Linked DNA regions of Phreatobacter stygius. The protein of the gene in region 2 binds, or shares a complex with, the protein of the main gene of each other region. Links are inferred from orthologs where the notes say so. Each region holds a gene or a part of one and is shown on either strand. Other genes may lie near its edges.

The links.
Region 1: the proteins of ccmA (region 2) and E8M01_RS11115 are in contact, whole or in part, in a solved structure (PDB 8CE8), measured with the Escherichia coli proteins. The link is inferred for Phreatobacter stygius from one-to-one orthologs.

The regions. Positions count from the first base shown.
Region 1 is NZ_CP039690.1:2,416,539-2,421,720, reverse strand. What follows is about bases 1-2,801. They hold E8M01_RS11115 (heme ABC transporter permease), read left to right. Parts: upstream 1-919; coding sequence 920-1,684; downstream 1,685-2,801. Other genes in these bases: E8M01_RS11100 (hypothetical protein), read right to left, coding at 2,483-2,801; E8M01_RS11105 (DsbE family thiol:disulfide interchange protein), read left to right, coding at 1,883-2,458; ccmD (heme exporter protein CcmD), read left to right, coding at 1,689-1,886; E8M01_RS11120 (outer membrane protein), read left to right, coding at 104-772. Outside these bases: more of E8M01_RS11100, read right to left, coding at 2,802-2,854; E8M01_RS11095 (sulfite oxidase), read right to left, coding at 2,859-4,265; E8M01_RS11090 (homospermidine synthase), read left to right, coding at 4,528-5,182. UniProt on the Escherichia coli protein: Required for the export of heme to the periplasm for the biogenesis of c-type cytochromes.
Region 2 is NZ_CP039690.1:2,279,938-2,287,477, reverse strand. Bases 1-2,777 are described here. They hold ccmA (heme ABC exporter ATP-binding protein CcmA), read right to left. Parts: upstream 1,805-2,777; coding sequence 1,196-1,804; downstream 1-1,195. Other genes in these bases: acnA (aconitate hydratase AcnA), read left to right, coding at 1,996-2,777; ccmB (heme exporter protein CcmB), read right to left, coding at 528-1,199; E8M01_RS10450 (hypothetical protein), read right to left, coding at 65-415; E8M01_RS10455 (glutathione S-transferase family protein), read left to right, coding at 1-57. In the rest of the region: more of acnA, read left to right, coding at 2,778-4,716; E8M01_RS10430 (DUF1223 domain-containing protein), read left to right, coding at 4,901-5,656; E8M01_RS10425 (hypothetical protein), read right to left, coding at 5,854-6,117; E8M01_RS10420 (CAP domain-containing protein), read left to right, coding at 6,260-6,814; E8M01_RS10415 (polysaccharide deacetylase family protein), read right to left, coding at 6,964-7,540. UniProt on the Escherichia coli protein: Part of the ABC transporter complex CcmAB involved in the biogenesis of c-type cytochromes; once thought to export heme, this seems not to be the case, but its exact role is uncertain. Responsible for energy coupling to the transport system.

The sequences.
Region 1 (5,182 bases), 130 kb from region 2 along the record:
AAAACTTGAATGAATGCGGTTATAGATTGTTCACCGCATTGGATCTGGGACGGTCCGCGACGGGAGGAAATTCCTCGTGGCGTTCGTGGGACAGGAGTTGACGATGAAAAAGATCATTTGGGCTGCGGCGACTGCCGCCGTGCTCGCCACCCCGGCCTTCGCGGCCGACCTGCCGCGCCGCGGGCCTTATCCGGAGGCCGTCTACGTGCCGGTCGCCCCGGCCGGCATCTGGACCGGCTTCTATGTCGGCGCCAATATCGGCGCCAACTTCTCGTCGAGCTTCAACAACAATGCCGGTTATAGCCTCGGCGGCGCGTCCGGCTTCACCGGCGGCCTGCAGGCCGGCTACGACTACCAGATCAACCGCTTCGTTGTCGGTATCGTCGGTGACGTGAACTATTCCAGCATCAACCGCCGCTATGTCGACACGCAGCCGACCGACGTGCGGACCAGCATGAACTGGAACGGTTCGATCCGCGCCCGCCTCGGCTACGCCGTGCAGGACAACATGCTGCTCTACGCGACCGCCGGTCTGGCGCTCGGCAATGTCCGCGCCAGCGAGACGATCCCGGGCAATTTCTCGCAGTCGAAGATGCTGACCGGCTGGACCGCCGGCGTGGGCGGCGAATATGCCTTCACCCGCAACTGGACGGCGCTGCTGGAGTATCGCTACACCAGCCTGCAGAAGGCGACCTATACCGCGCTGACCGATGTCCCGCGCATCGGCTTCGAGGGCCACCAGATCCGGACCGGCATCAACTACCGCTTCTGATCCGGCGCCAGCCCGACTTCGATGACGGCCCGGGTTTCGCCCGGGCCGTTTTCTTATTCTGCGCCCGTCTCATGCGTGCAGGGCAAGGCGGCCGGGTTGATCCGCCGCATTGCGTCAGGTCCTTCCCGCGATTAAACCAAGCCGATCATGGCGCTTCTCGATCTCGCCAATCCGACCCGTTTCCTGGCACTCGTCGCGCGGGCCCTGCCCTGGCTTGCCGGCGTGACCACGCTTTTGTTCGTGGTGGCCGGCTATCTCGTGTTCTTCGTCGCGCCGGATGATTACCAGCAGGGCGGCACGGTCCGGATCATGTTCATCCATGTGCCGTCGGCCTGGCTGTCGATGTTGTGTTATTCGATGATGGCGGTCTCGGCGCTCGGCACGCTGGTCTGGCGCCATCCGCTCGCCGATGTCGCGGCCAAGGCCGCGGCTCCGATCGGCGCGACCTTCACCTTTCTCTGCCTGGCCACCGGCTCGCTCTGGGGCAAGCCGATGTGGGGGACCTGGTGGATCTGGGACGCGCGCCTGACCTCGGAACTGGTGCTGTTCCTGATGTATCTCGGGCTGATCGCGCTGTGGCGCACGGTCGATGATCCCGGCCGCGCGGGCCGGGCGGCGGCGGTGCTGACGCTGGTCGGCTCGGTCAATATTCCGATCATCAAATTTTCGGTCGACTGGTGGAACACCCTGCATCAGCCGGCCTCGGTGTTCCGGCTCGACGGACCGACCGTTCACGCGTCGATCCTGACCCCGCTGATGGTTTCGGCCGTCGCCTTCACGGCCCTGTTCCTGACCTTGCACCTCGCCGCCATGCGCAACGAGGTGCTGCGCCGCCGGGTGCGGGCGATCCGCCTGGTCCAGGCCCAGCGCGAGGCCGTGCCGGCCGGTGCCGGGCTGGTGGCGGGGGAGTGACGCGATGGCCGGGTTGGACGTGATGATGCAGGGACCGCATGCAGGCTTCATTCTGGCCGCCTATGGGCTGAGCGTCGCGACGATTGCCGGCCTGATTGCCTGGATCGTCGTCGACCATGCCAGGCAAACAGCCATTCTCGCCGACCTGACGGCGCGTGGCGTGACCCGCCGCTCGGCAGCGCAACCGAAGGACGCGGCATGACCAGCGAGACCAGTGCGCCAATCGCGCCCAAGCGGCGGAGCTGGCTGACCCTGCTGCCGCTCGCCGTTTTCATTGGCCTGGCCGTGCTGTTCATGATCGGCCTGCAAGGCGACCCGCAGAAACTGCCGTCGGCGCTGATCGGCAAGCCAGCGCCGACCTTCGCGCTTCAACCGCTCGACGGCATCGACCGGCCCGGCTTTTCCGACGCGGACCTCAAGGGCCAGGTGACCGTGGTCAATGTCTTCGCCTCCTGGTGCATTCCCTGCCACGAAGAACATCCGATGCTGGTCGAGCTTGCCAAGGATACGCGAATCCGCATGGCCGGCATCAACCAGAAGGACCAGCCGGACAATGCCCGCCGCTTTCTCGGGCGCGGCGGCAATCCCTACCAGCTGGTCGGCGTCGATCCGAATGGCCGCGCGGCGATCGACTGGGGTGTCTACGGGGTTCCGGAGACCTTCATCGTCGGCCGCGACGGGCGCATTCTCTACAAACATGTCGGGCCGATCACGCCGCAGTCGCTGGCGTCCCGGATCCGGCCGCATATCGAGGCGGCGCTCGCCGCCCGCTAGGTCCGGTGCCGGGGCCGGCCGGCGTTAGCGCTGCGGCTGAAACGGATTGCGCCAGCCGCCACCCTGGGCCGGGGCGCGGAGCGGGAAAGCCGCCGAGAGATAGTTCAGGAACATGTCGCGGTCCTTGGCATCGGGCGCCAGCATGCCGTGTTTCGACACCATCAGGTCGATGACGCCGCTCCACTGCTCGCGGCTCTGGCCGATACGGGTGATCAGCCCGGTCGAATGGCAGGCCGTGCACATGTAGAAGGTCTCGTCGCGGCCCTCGCCCGCCGGCCAGGCCTCGGGCGTCTCGGCCTGGGGCTCGAAGGCCGGCGGCTGCTGCCCGGCGGCAGGCCCGCCGGCCGCGCCGATGCCCAGCATCAGCGCGACGGCAAATCCCCTCAAAAGACGCATCCGGTCACCCGATCAGCATGGCGATGCGGTGGAACGAGTTGGCGCCGTAGCCTTGCGGGTTCCAATTGCCGGCGGTGTGCGGCTGATATTTGCCCGAGCTGTCCTGGCCACGCACCCAGACCTCGTAATAGCCGTCGGTGGGAAACTGGATGGCGCCCGACCAGCGGCGCCAGTCGAAGCGGTTCTTCGGCTCGGCCAGCCGCATGGCTCGCCAGGTCTGGCCAAAATTGGTCGAGACGTGGACCCGCTGCACATCCAGATCGCCGGCCCAGGCGGCGCCGCGAATATCCAGCGAGCGGGTGCCTTTGGCCAGCCGCGCGCCATTGGCATGGCTGGTCAGGATCGAGCGCAGCGGCATCGAGGTCATGTCGGCGAAGTTCTCGCGGCCGTCGACATTGGAGCCCGGCACGATCGGTACGGTCGGAACGCGGTAGCTGGTGCCGCCCATGCCGGCGCCGTCATGCGGCTTGTCGCGGATCCAGATGCGGGTCAGCCATTTATGCGACAGCGAACCCGGCCAGCCGGGTGTGATCAGCCTGACCGGCCCGCCATGGATCAGCGGGATCGGCTGACCGTTCATGGCGAAGGCCACGATGGTATGGCGCTCGAGGGCCTTGGCGATCGGCATGCCGCGCGAGATCGACTGGCGGGCGGCATCGCCGGAGAGGTGCGGATCGGCGCCGTAGTGACCGGTGAAGCGCGCGGTCTCCTTCAGGCCGGCGGCGCGCAGGAGATCGCGCAAGGGCACGCCGGTCCATTCGGCGCAGCCGATGGCGCCATTGCCCCATTGATTGCCGCGAGCCTGGGGCGAGAACTGCGACCGGCCATTGCCGCCGCATTCCAGCTGCAGGCGATAGGTGACCGCGCGGTAGCGCGACTTGAGTTCGCCGACGGTCAGGCGGAGCGGCGCATTGACCTCGCCGTCAATGACGAAGGCATGGCTGTCGGGATTGGCAAAATCGGCGGCGATCTGGCCATTGTTGCGGACGAAGAAGCGGTCGACCGGGGTGGTCGCATCGTCGAGCATATGTTCCGGCGTCTCGGCGACCAGCGGCCGGTCCTGCAGCAGCATGAGGCCGCGCGCCTTGCCGGGATAGTCGAGCGGCGGCGGGCCCTGGGGCGCCGGCGGAGCGGCGGCCTGGCCGGGCGCCGCCGGCTGGGCCGGGGCGGCCTGCGCCATGGCCGCGGGAATCAGACCACCGGGCATGGCGGCGGCGTGGACGATCGGACCGCCGACAGCCGCCGACATGGCGGCGAGGCCGGCACCGCCCAGGAAGCCGCGCCGCGAAGCGGCCTTGGCCTCGGCGCCGCCTTGGGGCTTGGCAGCCTTGCGACCAAAGATCTCGGCCTCCGCACGCTCGGGGTCATCCCGATAGAGTTCCCCGACCGAGCGTTCCTTTTTCGTCGCCATGAAGCCTCTCCCGAGATGCGATCCGCCAGCATTTCGTTGTCGTCGACGCTAGCTTGGAGAGAAAATTATACCCTTATTCGCGGTGGCGGCCAGAGGGGCCAAAGGTCGCGTCCACCGCTTCCGTCATTACGCCGTCACACGAATAGGCGTTGACGGGAGGGCTTTCGCATGGCCAATGCGCAACCAGCTCTATTCGCAGGTCCCGTCCGCAAGGCCGGGGCCTTTCCTTCGTTATACTGCCTGCCTCTTCAGGAGAACCCTTATGAGCCAGTGGCCCGTCTATCATGATATTACCGGGCCGATCGTGATGATCGGTTTCGGCTCCATCGGCCGCGGCACGTTGCCGCTGATCGAACGCCATTTCAAGTTCGACAAGACGCGCCTGGTGGTGATCGATCCGGCCGATACCAACCGGCATCTCCTGGACGAGCGTGGCATCACCTTCATCCAGGAAGCGGTGACGCCCGAAAATTACGTGACGCTGCTGCAGCCGCTGCTGACCAAGGGCGGCGGCCAGGGTTTCTGTGTCAATCTGTCGGTCGATACCTCGTCGGTGGCGATCATGGAGCTCTGCCGCAAGCTCGGCGCACTCTATATCGACACCGTGGCGGAGCCATGGCCGGGCTTCTATTACGACGCCACCATGGATACCGGCGCGCGCACCAATTACATGCTGCGCGAGCGGGTGCTGGCGGCGCGTGCCAAGGCGCCGGGCGGTACGACGGCGGTGTCCTGCTGCGGCGCCAATCCGGGCATGGTGTCCTGGTTCGTCAAGCAGGCGCTGCTGAACGTCGCGACCGATGCCGGCATCAGTTTTGCGCAGCCGCGGTCGAAGGCCGACTGGGCGGCGCTGGCCGCCAAGGCCGGGGTCAAGGGCATTCACATCGCCGAACGCGACACCCAGCGCGCCAAGCAGC
Region 2 (7,540 bases):
GACGCCTTCATCCGGCAGATGCCGGAAGCCTGGGAAAGGACCAAGCCGGTCCTGTAAGGGCTTGTCAGCCGGCCTGGGCGAAGGTGCAGTCGACCACGGTATTGGTGAGCTGACGCACGCGCCGGCGGCGGTCGACATTCTCGCAGAACGGCGCGGCATTGGCGCCGCCTGCGACGGTGCCGTCACAGGACATGGAATCGGTGCCACCGTTCAGCTTCTGGAACGTGCAGGTGACCTGACAGATCATCGGCCGCGATGAATTGTTGGTGGCGGTGACGCGGATGCGGGCGCCGCGCTCGGCCGTGGCGCAAAAGGCGGTGGTTTCCGGTTGTGGCGGCGGGCTGACCACCTGTTCCGGTGCGCTGGCGCAGCCGGACAGGGCCAAGACTGCGAAAACCAAGACTGCACGTCGCATGGCGGCCTCCTGTCGGGACAGGCCGGGCGAATGTCGCGTGCGGATACGGCGATAGCAAGGCACGTACACGCAGCGCGCGCATGCAGCGCGCCGTTTCGCTTGCGAATGCCGGTCACTCCAATCCGGATTTCAGCGCCGCCGCGGCGGCCACCGGCCCGAGCACCAGGCTTGCCAGCGACAGCCCGACCAGCACCATGAAGGGCGCACCGAACGGTACCGGACCGGCGATCGCGGCGCTGGTGGCGGCAACCCCGAAGATCAGCACCGGAATGGTCAGTGGCAGGATCAGGATCGCCATCAACAGGCCGCCGCGGCGCAGGCTGACGGCAAGTGCCGCGCCGATGGTGCCGAGGCCGGTCAGCGCCGGGGTGCCGGCCAACAGGGTCAGCGCCACCGCGCCCATGGCGTCCGGCGGCACGTTCATCAAGAGCCCGAGGACGGGCGCCGCCACGACCAAGGGCAGGCCGGTGGCGAGCCAATGGGCCGCCGCCTTGGCCATGACCACCAGGGCGAGCGGCGTCTCGGCCATCATCAGGAGATCCATCGAGCCGTCATCGGCGTCGGCCTGGAACAGGCGGTCGAGACCGAGCAAGGTTGCCAGCAGGGCGCCGATCCAGAGGATCGCAGGGCCGATGCGGCCAAGCAGGATCATGTCCGGCCCGACCCCGAAGGGCACGATGGTGACCACCGCGAGGAAGAATACGACACCGATCATGGCGCCGCCGCCGACCCGGGTGGCAAGCTTCAGGTCGCGCTGGAACAGGGCTTTGAGCGGCGAGCTCATCCGGGCTCTCCGATCCTGAGTTCGCGTGCCGGGATGCCGAGCGGCCCATGGGTTGCGGCGAGGATCAGGCCGCCGCCGGCCAGATGCTCGGCCATGATCTCGGCCAGCACCTGCTGGCTCGCCTGGTCGAGCGCGGCGGTCGGCTCGTCGAGCAGCCAGATCGGCCGCCTGACGCTGATCAGGCGGGCCAGCGCCAGGCGGCGGCGCTGGCCCGCCGAAAGGTAGCTGGCGGGCAGATCGGCGAGGTGATCGAGGCCAAGGCGGCCGAGCGCCGCGCCGCTTGTATCGCCGGGCTTGCCGCTTCCCAGAAAGGCGGTCCAGAAAGCCAGGTTCTCAGCAACCGTCAGGGCGCCCTTGAAAGCGTCCTGGTGGCCGCAATAATGCGCCTGTTCACCGATCGGCGCTTCCGGGTCGCCGCCTTCGAAGCGGAGCTCGCCCGCCTCTATGCGCACCAGACCTGCAATCAGACGCAACAGGCTCGACTTGCCGGCGCCATTGCGGCCGACGACCTGGATTGCCTCTCCGGCCGGGACTTCAAAGCTCAAATCCCGGAAAACGATCCGGCCGCCGCGCTGGCAGGTGAGGGCATCGGCATTGAGACGCATCATGCTGCGTTCTTACGCGACGAAAGAGTGAGCGGCGAGAGCGCGATGATTGCTTCTAACCATATGGCGGGTTGATTGGAATCCCTCTATAACGCCCGCGATTGGTCGCCGCGCCCGCTTGGGTTCCTTGAGACTACGCCCGAAGCTTCGGACGCGATGTCGGCCTTCCTGGATGAAGGGATCCTCGCCTCATGTCGCTCGACAGCTTCAAAGCCCGCAAGACACTCAAGGTCGGCACCAAGAGCTACGCCTACTACAGTCTGAAGGATGCGGAGAAGAACGGGCTCAAGGGCATTTCAGCGCTTCCCTTCTCGATGAAGGTGCTGCTCGAGAACCTGTTGCGCGCCGAAGACGGCCGCTCGGTCACCAAGGCCGATATCGAGGCGGTCGCGGCCTGGCTGAAGGACAAGGGCAAGGCCGGCAAGGAGATCGCCTTCCGTCCGGCACGTGTGCTGATGCAGGACTTCACCGGCGTCCCGGCGGTGGTCGACCTTGCCGCCATGCGCGATGCGATGAAGTCGCTCGGCGGCGACCCGCAGAAGATCAACCCGCTGGTGCCGGTCGATCTGGTGATCGACCACTCGGTGATCGTCGACGAATTCGGCTCGGCCAAGGCATTCAAGAAGAACGTCGATCTGGAATATCAGCGCAATGGCGAGCGCTACCGCTTCCTGAAATGGGGCCAGCAGGCGTTCAAGAACTTTTCCGTCGTGCCGCCCGGCACCGGCATCTGCCACCAGGTCAACCTGGAATATCTGGCGCAGACGGTCTGGACCCGGAAAGAGAAGGTCACCAAGGTCGTGCGCGGCAAGAAGACCTCGCAGACGGTCGAGGTTGCCTATCCCGATACGCTTGTTGGCACCGACAGCCACACCACCATGGTCAATGGCCTTGCCGTGCTCGGCTGGGGCGTCGGCGGCATCGAGGCCGAGGCCGCCATGCTCGGCCAGCCGCAGTCCATGCTGTTGCCCGAGGTGATCGGCTTCAAGCTGACCGGCCGGCTGAAGGAAGGGGTCACCGCCACCGACCTGGTGCTGACCGTCACCCAGATGCTGCGCAAGAAGGGCGTGGTCGGCAAATTCGTCGAATTCTTCGGCAACGGCCTCAACAACATGACGCTGGCCGATCGCGCGACGATCGCCAACATGGCGCCGGAATATGGCGCGACCTGCGGCTTCTTCCCGGTCGATGACGAGACGCTGAACTATCTCACGACATCGGGCCGCAAGAGCCAGCGCATCGCGCTGGTCGAGAAATATGCCAAGGCCCAGGGCCTGTTCCGCACCAAGGGCATGGCGGATCCGGTATTCACCGACACGCTCGACCTCGATCTCGGCTCGGTCGTGCCGTCGATGGCCGGCCCGAAGCGTCCGGAGGGCCGGGTGGCGCTGGAAGCCGTCGGCGCCGGCTTCACCTCGGCCATGGAGACCGACTACAAGAAGGCGGCCGAGCTGTCGCGCCGCGTCAAGGTCGAGGGCCGCGATTTCACCATTGGCCATGGCGACGTGGCGATCGCCGCGATCACCTCCTGCACCAATACGTCCAACCCGGCCGTGCTGTTCGCCGCCGGCCTGCTTGCCCGCAACGCGGTCGCCAAGGGCCTGAAGACCAAGCCCTGGGTGAAGACCTCGCTGGCGCCGGGCTCGCAGGTGGTCGCCGAATATCTGTCGAATTCCGGCCTGCAGAAGGACCTGGACAAGCTCGGCTTCAACCTGGTCGGTTTCGGCTGCACCACCTGCATCGGCAATTCCGGGCCGCTGCCGCCGGAGATCTCCAAGGCCATCAACGATCAGGGCCTGATCGCCGCGGCCGTGCTCTCCGGCAACCGCAATTTCGAAGGCCGCGTGTCGCCCGACGTGCAGGCCAACTATCTCGCTTCGCCGCCGCTGGTGGTGGCCTATGCGCTGGCCGGGTCGGTGCAGCTCGACCTGACCAAGGAGCCGCTCGGCACCGACAAGAAGGGCCAGCCGGTCTTTCTGAAGGATATCTGGCCGTCGTCGAAGGAAATCCAGGCCTTCATCGCCAAGAACGTCACCAAGAAGCTGTTCAAGGAAAAATACGCCGACGTGTTCAAGGGCGACGCCAACTGGGCCAAGGTCAAGGCGCCCACCGGCCAGACCTATAGCTGGGACGATCACTCGACCTATGTGCAGAACCCGCCCTATTTCGTCGGCATGAGCATGAAGCCGGCCGATGTCAGCGACATCAAGGGCGCGCGCATTCTCGGCCTGTTCGGCGACAAGATCACCACCGACCATATTTCGCCGGCCGGTTCGATCAAGGCGGCGAGCCCGGCGGGCAAATACCTCATCGACAACAAGGTGGATGTCGCCGACTTCAACCAGTACGGCACGCGGCGCGGCAATCACGAGGTGATGATGCGCGGCACCTTCGCCAATATCCGTATCCGCAACTTCATGATGGGTCCGAACGGCAAGGAAGGTGGCTACACCATCCACTATCCGTCGAAGGAAGAAATGCCGATCTACGACGCGGCGATGAAGTACCGCCAGGAAAAGGTGCCGCTGGTGGTGTTCGCCGGCGTCGAATATGGCAATGGCTCGTCGCGCGACTGGGCCGCCAAGGGCACCAACCTGCTCGGCGTCCGCGCGGTCATCGCGCAATCGTTCGAGCGCATCCACCGGTCGAACCTGGTCGGCATGGGCATCGTGCCATTCACCCTCGAGGAGGGCACGACCTGGGCCTCCCTCGGTCTGAAGGGCGACGAGAGCGTAGCGATCAAGGGGCTCGAAACCGTCAAGCCGCGCCAGAAGATGGAAGCCGAAGTGACCTTTGCCGACGGCAAGGTGAAGAAGGTGCCGATCCTCTGCCGCATCGATACGCTCGATGAAATCGACTATTTCCGCAATGGCGGCATCCTGCAGTACGTGTTGCGCGACCTCGTCGCGTGATGTCTGCGCGGACCGATCAGACCGGGTGACCGCGGAGTAACTCCGCGGTCCTCATCTCAGCTTTCAGCGGAGTCATCATCACGCGCGCTTGTGTGGTTCTCACCCAACCGTGACTCGCCTGCACCCATGGTGCGGGTTAGGACAGGGCAGGGGCAGGGTTAAGTTTGGATCGGGGCGAAGACCGATGCATAAGGCAAAGATTTGGGGCGGGCTTTTACTTGGCCTCGTCTCACTTGGCGCAGCGCCTGCTGCCGCCGCGGACAAAGTAGGCGCGGTCATCGAGCTTTTTACCAGCCAGGGCTGCTCGTCCTGTCCGCCGGCCGATCGTCATCTTGCCGAGATTGCCGACCGCACCGACGTGATCGCGCTGACCTTTGCCGTCGATTACTGGGATTATCTTGGCTGGCGCGACACGCTGGCCGATCCGGCCAATACCAAACGCCAGAAGGCCTATGCCTATGCCCGCGGCGACCGGCAGGTCTATACGCCGCAAATGGTGATCAACGGCGTCACCCATGCCATCGGCTCGGACCGCCCGGCGGTCGAGCGGGCGATGGTCCAGTCGGCGGGCCAGAGCGGCGCACTGAGCGTGCCGGTGACGATCAGCTATTCCGGCGACACCGTCACAGTGACGCTGCCGGCCCAGCAAGGCACGCTGGTTTCCGCCGAGACGCCGGCAACCGTCCTGCTGCTCGGGGTATCGTCGCGGCAGGCGGTCGAGATCGCGCGCGGCGAGAACCGCGGCAATTCGGTGACCTATCGCAATGTCGTCAGGTCGCATGTGAAGCTTGGCGAATGGACCGGCGGGGCCCAGACCTTTACCGCGTCGCGGCTGGAGCGGCTGGCGCCGGGATGCGAGCGGGCCGTCGTGCTGATCCAGGCTGGCAGCCAGCGCAACCTCGGCGCCGTGCTCGGCGCCGCGATGGCGCGCTTCCAATAAGGCGCAATCCTAAATCCGCCATCAAGCCGGGGCGTCCTTCCGTTTCAGTGAGACGAAAGAGCGTCCCTGTTCGTTGTCTTGCTACATTCCCTCTTGGCGCATTCCGGTCCGGCCGGATCGTTGCCGTCGATCATGGGCGCCGGGCGCCGACGGCTGTCTCGCGGCTGGCGTTTGACGGCCGTGCGGCCAGCCTCGCCTCAGACCCTGGCCAGCCAGGTCATGTCGGGCGCGACGATGCCGGGTACATCTTCCTCATCGATGCGCTTGACGGTGTCGATCTTGACGCAGGCTTCGGCGCTCAACGGGTCGACGCCGCGGCGAACCAGTTCGCGCCCGACGCTCTTGCGCACGCTCGACGCCGCGGCCTCCGCCGCATCGGCTTCGACAAAACGGGTTGCGGCAAATGTACTCTCCGCGCTGGCGGCCTCGAGGCCGCGCGCTTCACAACGATACCAAGGCATGGGATGTCCTGTCCCTATTCCCAATCTGTCCCCTGCCGTCACTCAACCACCATAGGGTTGATAGAGCCTTGACAGGATCGGTTAACTTTTCACGCGCATCACTCGCGTCACCATGAGTGACACCCACACAGGAAAAGGTTCAATGGCTGAACGCGAGCTGAAGACGGCTGACAGGATTCTCGTGCGGCGTCAGATCCTGGTCGGCGGCGGGTCGCTGTTCCTGCTCTCCGCCTGCTCGGCGCCGCCGGTTCCGCGGCCGTCGGGCCAGCCGAGTTTCTATCGCAATCTCGCCGAGGCCGGCGCCCGCGTCGACGCGGCCATGGCCGCCGAGATGATCACCGGCTACCGGCGCAACAACGGTCGCGGCGCGTTGAGCGTCGACCCCGTGCTGATGCGGGTCGCCGAGGCCCAGGCCTATGCCATGGCCAATGCCGACCAGGTCGGTGTCAGGACCGGCGCTGTCGGTGCCCGCCTGTCGGCGCAGGGTTATGCCCATGGCACGGCGGTCGAGAACACCTCGGCCGGCTATATGACGCTCGCCGAGGCCTTCTCGGGCTGGCGCGATTCACCGCCGCACCGGGCCAATATGCTGAGCCCGACGGTGACCAGGCTCGGCCTTGCCACCGGTTACCGGCCGGGATCGCGCTACCGGGTGTTCTGGGCGCTGGTCCTGGCTCAGCCGACCGGCACGGCCTGAGGCCGAGCGCCCGGGCGGCGTTCGATCTCGATGCCGAGTACGGTTTCGCCGGTCGCGGCGAAGCCGTGCCGCCAATAGAGCGCTCCGACCGGGTTCTATTTCAAAGGTCGGGCAGGTCCATGGCCTGACCATAACGGGACGCCGGCCGTTCAGGTCGGATCACCCGAAGCCAGATACCAGTCCATGATCGCGTGGCCTTGCATGAAGCAGATCTCGGGCCGCCGCGCGAGTTCGGCCAGCAGATCCTCGATCATGCCGATGCGATGCGGCACGCCGGTAATATAGGGGTGGATGGCGAAGCTCAGGATCTTGGCGCCGCCGAGCGGGCCCGGGCTCCTGGCTTCGGCGATCAGCCGGTCGGCCTGGGCGAGCGTGCGTTCGAGGAATTCGCCGGTCCGGTGGTGCTGGATCATGACCAGCGGAATATCGTTCAGCTCGACCGAATAGGGCATGGTCAGCACCGGGCCGCTCGCGGTGGCGAGCCGGCAAGGCAGGTCGTCGACGACCCAGTCGGCAATGTAGCGGATGCCGGCTTCGGCCAGGTGATCGGCGGTCTCGAGCGTCTCGGTGAGGCCGGGCCCGAGCCAGCCGACGCACGGTTGGCCGGCGAATTCCGACAGGGTCTCGACGGTCCTGGCGATCATCGCCCGCTGGTCGTCGATGCGGTGGGTCGGCACCTGGTGCCAGCCATGGCCCATGAACTCCCAGCCGGCGTCGCGGGCGGCC